DNA from 2 places in the Leptolyngbya subtilissima AS-A7 genome. Region 1 is predicted to be linked to the other one. Evidence: predicted binding sites of a transcription regulator. Region 1 holds the regulator's gene; the other holds the start of a gene.
What was found. The regulator NtcA, encoded in region 1, controls nitrogen genes in cyanobacteria. The targets are predictions, from matches to a motif close to TTTGTANNNNNNNNTACAAA.
Positions count from the first base shown of each region.

Region 2: NC979_RS21650 (P-II family nitrogen regulator) is a predicted target of NtcA. The motif match lies at 1,694-1,713, and genes of this name have one in related genera.

Region 1 covers NZ_JAMPKY010000010.1:283,435-287,518, forward strand. The annotation lists gene NC979_RS21130 (MoaD/ThiS family protein) at 81-356, opposite strand; gene thrC (threonine synthase) at 475-1,779, opposite strand; gene ntcA (global nitrogen regulator NtcA) at 2,280-2,951, shown strand; gene NC979_RS21145 (DUF3084 family protein) at 3,069-4,084, shown strand, end outside.
Region 2 covers NZ_JAMPKY010000011.1:98,811-102,894, forward strand. The annotation lists gene NC979_RS21645 (bifunctional folylpolyglutamate synthase/dihydrofolate synthase) at 1-1,000, opposite strand, end outside; gene NC979_RS21650 (P-II family nitrogen regulator) at 1,283-1,621, opposite strand; gene NC979_RS21655 (hypothetical protein) at 1,775-2,446, opposite strand; gene NC979_RS21660 (cysteine hydrolase family protein) at 2,819-3,604, opposite strand; gene mraY (phospho-N-acetylmuramoyl-pentapeptide-transferase) at 3,632-4,084, opposite strand, start outside.

The sequences.
Region 1 (4,084 bases):
TTTGCTGCGCTGCTAAAAAACGCTGAACAAAAGCTTTGTTCAGCGTTTTCTAGTTTAATAACCCGTCTCTGGCTCCAGCGTTAGCCTCCAGCTACGGCAGGGACGATGCTGACTTCGTCGCCATCGTTAAGAGCGGTCTCTTTGCCATCGAGAAAGCGAATGTCTTCGCTATTAACGTAGAAGTTGACAAAGCGGCGTAGCTCACCAGAATCGTCACAAAGCCGGGCTTTGATGCCAGGGCAGTTGCTCTCTAAATCATTGAGCAGATCTACAATATTGCCACCACTACACTCAAGGGCAGCCTGGTTGTTGGTGAATTTTTGCAGTGGAGTTGGAATTAGTACTTTAACAGCCATGGGTGTAATAAATGAATCAAGAAAATAAGAGCAATCTGTCAGTAAGAGTATAGAGAGTAAAGTTCAAGGTTTAAACTGAAAATCAGCTACTTAAACCTTGAACCTCATACCTTAATCCCTAGACCAATACCTGCTGCCATTCCAATCGGTCGAGGGTTCGAGAGCGCTCTAGAGCACGCTCGAAGCTGTCGAGCTTAGGCTCAATGGTAAAGGGCTCGCCGATGTAACCCTGTACAGCTTCTTGGGTCTTCAATCCGTTGCCGGTGATGTAGACGACTGTAGACTCATCAGGGTTAATCTTACCGGCTTCAACCAGCTTTTTGAGCACTGCAATGGTGGTGCCGCCAGCAGTCTCGGTGAAGATACCTTCGGTTTCGGCCAGTAGCTTCATGCCTTCAATGACCTCGGCATCGGTTACTGACTCAATGTTGCCGTTGGTTTTACGAGCTATATCGAGAGCATAGATACCGTCGGCGGGGTTTCCAATGGCAATAGACTTGGCAATCGTATTGGGTTTGACTGGAGTCACAAAATCGCGGCCTTCTTTAAAGGCTTGGGCAATAGGAGAGCATCCCTCGGCCTGGGCACCGCTAAAGCGTACAGGCTTATCGTCGACGAGGCCGACCTTAACAAATTCTTGGAAGCCTTTGTAGATCTTGGTAAATAGTGACCCCGATGCCAACGGCGCCACGATGTGGTCTGGTAAGCGCCAGCCTAGCTGTTCAGCTACTTCGTAGCCCAGGGTTTTAGACCCTTCGGAGTAGTAGGGGCGCAGGTTGATGTTGACGAACCCCCAACCTTGAGTGTTGGCTACCTCAGAGCACAGACGGTTGACCTGGTCATAGTTGCCCTGCACAGCCATTACTGTAGGGTTATAGATTAGGGTGCCAAGTACTTTGCCGGCTTCTAGGTCAGCTGGAATGAATACGCAGCAGTCAAGGCCAGCATGGGCTGCGATCGCCGCCGTAGAGTTGGCCAAGTTACCTGTACTGGCACAAGACACTGTAGTAAACCCTAACTCTCTCGCTCGGGTTAGCGCCACCGACACCACCCGATCCTTAAAGCTCAAGGTGGGCATGTTGACAGCGTCATTCTTTATATAGAGTTCTTTTAGCCCTAGCTGCCGCGCCAGTCGGTTGGCGCGCACTAGGGGTGTCATGCCGGTTCCCACATCAATTGGGTTGTCGGTGCTGACGGGTAGAAAGTCTTTGTAGCGCCAAATTGACAGCGGCCCGGCTTGAATGCTGCTGCGGGTGACCCGCCTGCGAATTTCGTCGTAGTCGTAGGCTACCTCTAATGGGCCAAAGCACACATCTTCGCATACATGCTTGGCGCCTAGGTCGTAGGTCTCACCACATTCTCGGCATTTCAATGCTGAAAATGTGGGCTTGGTGGCGATCGCTTGTTCGATAGACTGCGTCATGGCGTTTTCTCTGAGATTTTCTGAGGAGCAGTTGTTAACTTCGCTAAGTTATCCAGAACGTAACACTGGAGACAATACTTGGTCAAATATACCCGACTTTTTTGGTCGGATATAGCTGAGCTTTCTTCTGCCAGTGTTTTGCGCTAGTGAGACCTACTTCTTAGTTAAGAGCGACGGTCCGAGTTGTTTTGAGTTTGCTGTCGCTCTCAGCCTCATCTGCGGCTTTTTTTATCCCTGAATGACTACTTTGGAACCCCTGAAATGGGCTCAAGATTAGCTTCGGGAGCAATAAAGTAACTTGCTATACAAACGCTTGCCTTACAGTTGAGGTTAAGTGATCTAAAGTCATGGAACGTTTGCATTGGTTAGCGTGCCAGACCAATCAGACTGCTTTATGCTTTATGCCCAAGGTGATCTGTGCTGTGGGTCTAGCTGTCATAGCGACGGCAAACCAGTAAATTCAGTGCAGATGCTCTCTGTGATGCTCTTAGCAGAACGTTATGGTAGTGACCCAAGATAAGCCCCTTGCTAATGTTTTTCGTCAGCTATCTGGAGGAGCGTTTCCCCCTGTAGTCGAATCCTACGAGCGGGGGAAAACAATCTTTTTCCCTGGAGACCCGGCCGAACGGGTGTACTTCTTGTTAAAAGGGGCAGTGAAGCTGTCGCGAGTGTACGAGGCTGGAGAAGAAATCACAGTTGCCCTGCTGCGCGAAAACAGTGTGTTTGGGGTCTTGTCGCTAATTACGGGCAACCGTTCTGATCGCTTTTATCACTCCGTGGCCTTTACTCCGGTAGAGCTATTGTCTGTTCCAATTGAGCAGGTTGAGCAGGCGCTGGAGGAAAATCCTGAACTGGCCTTGCTGATGTTGAGGGGGTTATCCTCTCGCATCTTGCAAACCGAGATGATGATTGAAACCTTAGCTCATCGAGACATGGGCTCGCGGCTGGTAAGTTTCTTACTCATTCTCTGTCGCGATTTTGGGGTGCCTAGCCAGGATGGCATCACTATTGATCTGAAACTGTCTCATCAGGCCATTGCTGAGGCCATCGGCTCCACTCGGGTGACTGTGACTCGCCTGCTGGGAGATTTGCGCCAGGAAGGTATGATCTCCATCTACAAAAAGAAGATTACTGTGCATGATCCGGTCAATCTGAGTCAGCAGTTTACTTAGTTTAGGTTTGGCTAGGTGGGGTGGTTTTGGTAGCCAAACCAGCAATCGACAATATTGGGGCGTACGAGGCTTCAACCCATGCAGTAGAGTAAGTGCAAACTCCCCTGTGGCTGGTGCATGGTTTCTGGTTACGTACTGATTTTGGCGGTCTTAATTTTGGGGGGCTTTATTGCTACCCTCGGCGATCGCGTCGGCACGCGGGTGGGCAAAGCACGTCTAAGCTTGTTCAATCTACGCCCCCGGCAAACGGCTACCTTAGTCAGCATTGCCACGGGTAGCGTCATTTCAGCCTCTACACTGGCCCTGCTATTTGGAGTGAGCAGTCAGCTGCGCACTGGGGTGTTCGAGTTGAGTAAAATTCAGGCTGATTTAGCCAACGCCGAGGCTGATTTGGCCCAGGCTCAATCTACCCAAGAGAGCGTAGAGACCGATCTGGAGTCGGCGACTAACGAACGGCAGCGGGCGCTAGCTCGATTACAAGAAATTAACCAATCGCTCAACCAGGCGGTGGTTCAGCAGGAAGCGACTGAGGGTGAACTACGCCAAACTCTAGGCCAGCTAGATGCCGTATCACAGCAGGCTGCCGCGCTGCGCCAATCGACGGACGCTCTGCGGGTTCAGCGTGATAACCTGCTGGCGCAGCAAGCCACTATTGGCAAACAGATTGCCGACCGCGATCGGGCAATTGCCAACTTAGATGAGGAGATTGCCAGTCGCGATCGGGCGATCGCCCAGCGAGAGCAGCGGCTGGCTAGCCTAGAGGGCGAGCAAGACTTTTTAGAGCAGCAGGTAGCCGTTCTGCAAACGCAGTATCAAGGGTTGTTTCGGGGCAATATTGCCCTCAACCGCAACCAAGAGATTCTAGTCGGTCAAGGTCGTGCCGAAAATCGAGAGCAGGCAGAAGAGTTTGTCACAGGCTTTTTACTTGAGGCCAACCGCTTGGTGTCTCGAGCTATTGCCCCCGGGGCTTTGATCGACCAGCAAATTTTGCTGATTGGTAATCGCGAGGTCGAGGCGTTGATTGAGCGTCTGTCCACGGGTGAAGATTACGTAGTGCGCCTGCTGTCTGCGGCTAACTATGTAACGGGCGAGCCCTGCGTGGTGCAGCAGGGTGAACCCTGTGTGCAGGTCTT
Region 2 (4,084 bases), on a different contig from region 1:
GCCGGTTTACCCACCAGCTATCCACATACTGACGCAGTACCTCGGCCGCTGCTGGGTTGTGGGCCCCATCGATCAGCAACGGGTATTTCATAGAGTCCTGCCCCCACGTTACCCACTGCAAACGTCCGGGCCAGCGAGCGCTGCCCATGCCCTGGGCGATCGCATCGTCAGAAATGTTCCAGCCTTGGGAGCGCAGGTTGAGCAGGGTGGCGATCGCGATCGCTGAGTTGGTAAGCTGGTGCTCTCCCAAAAGCGCTAGGGGATAGGTAATCGCTTCGTTACCGTCGCTATAGCGGGCCTGCCCCTCTCCCAGGGAAACAGCGGGCGCAGGCCACACCGCTGGACAGTTCAATTCGGCCAAGCGAGCCTGCACCACCACCTCTGCTTCAGCAGGCAGCGGACCAATCACGGCCGGACGCCCCAGCTTCAGCACCCCCGCTTTTTCGCGGGCGATATCGGCTAGGGTAGGGCCCAAGCGCTGCCAGTGCTCGCGGCTGAGGGAGGTAATCACGCTCACTAAGGGCACATCCACCACGTTAGTGGCGTCGAGTCGGCCCCCCAGTCCTACCTCCATCACCGCCAGATCTACCTTAGCCTCGGCGAAGTGCAGCCAAGCCGCCGCCGTAAACACTTCAAACTGAGTCGGTGAGGGTTGGGACGAGTCAATAGCTGCCACCACCTGCTTCAGTCGAGCAACCAAATCCTCAGCCGCAATGGGTTCCCCATTGACCACAACGCGCTCTCGCCAGCTCACCAAGTGCGGCGAAGTATAGCGCCCTACCCGATACCCTGCTGCCCCTAACACTGCCGCCAGGTAGGCACACACCGATCCCTTGCCGTTGGTGCCCGCCACATGTACCAGCGGCACCCGGTGCTGGGGATTACCCAACGCCTCCAGCAATCGCTGAATGCGCTCTAGCCCTAGCTCTACCCCAAACCGCCCAAAGAGGGCTAGAAGGCTCTCAATCTGTCGCTCTTGCTCTATCTGAGGCTGATACACAGGCAATTCTCTTTGCTAGTTGAGAGATAGGGTAGCTGGGCCATTAAGCATCTTATCTGAGGGCGATCGCCCTTGTCCTGAACCATTCTCTCTATTGAAGGTCAGGAGCCAACTCCAACTGATGTTTAATTTGAAGACAAGATACGCAACGATTCATCTCCCCAGCGTGATTAAAGATCCACTAGGGAGAGTGAACTTGAAGTAGGTCAATAAGCTGCGAACGGCATGAAAAAGGCGCAGCCTAGGCTGCGCCTGAGTCGAGCATTCGCGTTTGGGCCAGAGCTACACGGCCTCGGTATTTTTCTCCCCGGTGCGAATGCGGATGATTTCATCGACGGGGGTGACGAAAATCTTGCCGTCGCCGATTTCGCCAGTGCGGGCGGCGGAAATAATTTTGTCGACTACGGTGTCGACCTGGGCCTCTTCAACCACAATCTCAATCTTGAGCTTCTGGAGGAATTCAACGGTGTATTCAGAGCCTCGGTAGCGCTCGGTCTGTCCTTTTTGGCGACCAAAGCCACGCACCTCCGAAACGGTCATACCCACAATGCCGGCGTTGACCAGGGCAATCTTGACCTCGTCAAGCTTAAAGGGGCGGATAATAGCTTCTATTTTTTTCATAGATCAAACCAGGGTGCTTCAGCGGATATCTCTTAGCTTCGGTCTATGTGTATCGGGACTGACCCCTACAATACTGTATTGTCAGCTACAAAAAAACGGGCAAGCAGAATCAAAGCGGCTAGAAAAGCAAGCTATAGACGGCAATCCAGCGCTTCAACGAGAATTGCTTAGCAGCGGCTTCATAATCAAGAAACCGGCCCCAAAAGCACTGATCACGATTAGCAGAATAGTTGCACCCAGCCACAGCCCGCTCAAGTCTGACGACTTCTGGTTCATCTGACTAGGACGGCTAGCATCGATCCGCTCTTCGGTGTAAAGCCGCTGGGGCGCTGCCTGGGGCCGTTTGGGCGGCATTTTGGACCCTTTCTTCGCTTTGGGCTTCACCATTTGAGTCAGCTGGCTGGCTAGGGTCGATACTCCTTCTCCCATAGACTCTGATAGCCGTTCTGGTAGAGAAGCCGAAGGCTCGTCAGCCATGGGGTAAGTCGCAGCCATCGCTGGAGTCTCAACGCCCAAGGAGGTCGTGATAGGACGGATAATGTTCTCTGGCTCGATCGCCTGGGGTTGACTGACCTCGATCGCCTGCTTGAGGCGGGCTGCCGAGTCCGCAAAGCGAATCATTTCCTGGCGCAGCACCTGGTTTTGCTGGTTGAGCTGCTGATTTTGCTGGGTCAGTGAATCGACCATGCCCTGGGTAGCGCGCAGTTCTGTGGCTAGCTCGCGGTATACCGAGATCGGCACCGAAGGAGCCTGACGGCTGCCCTGGGGTGCTTCTGGAGCCACGGCTCCAGGGTAAGCAGATTCGGGAGAATAGGGTACGTTCATGATGACGGTAGAAGGGGCGTTTAAGAACGAAAAAGAAGCCTGTAAATTGGTCTGCCCAAGGGTAGTTCACATTAGAGCAATTGCACCAGTTTTAGTCAAGAAAAGTTTTGGTGCTTACAGATTCAGCATGGCTGAAGGGTGGCATGAATTTACTTAGGGGCAAACGGCCGTTGGCTCCTAAGTGAAACGTGAAATTTTTGGTTCGTATCTGTATCTAACAATCCCCAAATTTCATTGTCCACAATGAAATTTGGCAACTGTCTCACCCTAGAAGTAGATTCCACTGTCAAAGGGTGCGGGGTTTTGAGTCTGATGCTGGACTTCAACTTGAAAGACCAATTCGAAACTGATATCTATATCTAGCGTTCTCAGCTAGAGCGCTAAGGAAGGCTCTAGAGCTGCTGCTAGGGCAGGGCTATCGGCCACGAAGCCAAAGCACTGGTTGACGTTATAGACGGTAGCCTGGGCGCAGTAGTCGGGGGAGGTAGTGGCGCTACAGTCGCTCAGCAAAATACAGTCATAGCCGAGAAAGTTGGCGTCTTGCAGGGTGGCCATAACGCACTGATCTATATTCACCCCGGCAAAGAGTAGGGTGGTTTTACCCAGGTTGCGCAAAATGCTGTCCAGGGGCGTGTCCCAAAAGCCGCTCATGCGATATTTATCGACCCAAATGTCTTGGGGCTGAGCTTCTAGCTCCTCGACCACGGCCGCTGCCCAGCTGCCTTTGGTGAGTACAGGGGCACCGTTGGCCGGTAGAGGGTCGCCGAGGCCCACACCAGTGCCGCTGGGGTTATAGACATGGTGCAGGCCGGCACTGAGGTTGAGGCGATCGCGGCGGTTGCCCCAGTTGACCCACACTACCGGCACCTGGGCCGATCGCAGTTTAGGTAACAGAGTTTGCAGCGGCTGAATCGCCTGACGGGCCGGGGTTACGTCTACCCCAATGCTGGCCAGCCAGCCATCGGGGTGGCAAAAGTCGTTTTGCATGTCGATGACCAGGCAGGCAGTTTTGGATAGGTCAAACTGCACCTGCTTTGTCTGAGTGATGAGGGTGGCCAGTCGAGGCTGGAGCGCTTGACGGCTAATGTCAGCCATCTGCTCGTTAACCCACCAGGCGTTGGGTGGGCGGCCTAAAGGGCGCAGGTTTGAGCCATCCATACCAAGCCTCCCAGGAGCGCGATTCGGCTATCTCACCTGGAGGGCCAGCACCGCTAGCCCAGCTGTTACCGCGTAGGCCACGGCTACAACTTGAATTTCAGACCAGCCCGACAGCTCAAAGTGGTGGTGGAGCGGAGCCATTTTAAAGAAACGCTTGCCTACACCATCGGGGCCTTTGGTGGCTTTGAAGTAGCCCACTTGAATGATCACCGATAGGGTTTCGGCAAAGAACAGCAGGGTCAGCACCAGCAGCGCAAACAGGTTGCCGCTGAGAATGCCCACGGCTCCAAGGGCTGCCCCTAACGCCAAGGAACCCGTATCGCCCATAAACACGCGAGCGGGGTTGTGGTTGTGGAGCAAAAAGCCCAGGCAAGCACCGGCCATGGCGGCGCAAAACACCATCAGGTCGGGGTGGGTGGGAGCAACGATAGCGGCTAAGCCCATAAAGGCGATCGCCCCAGTGCCGCCCATCAGCCCATC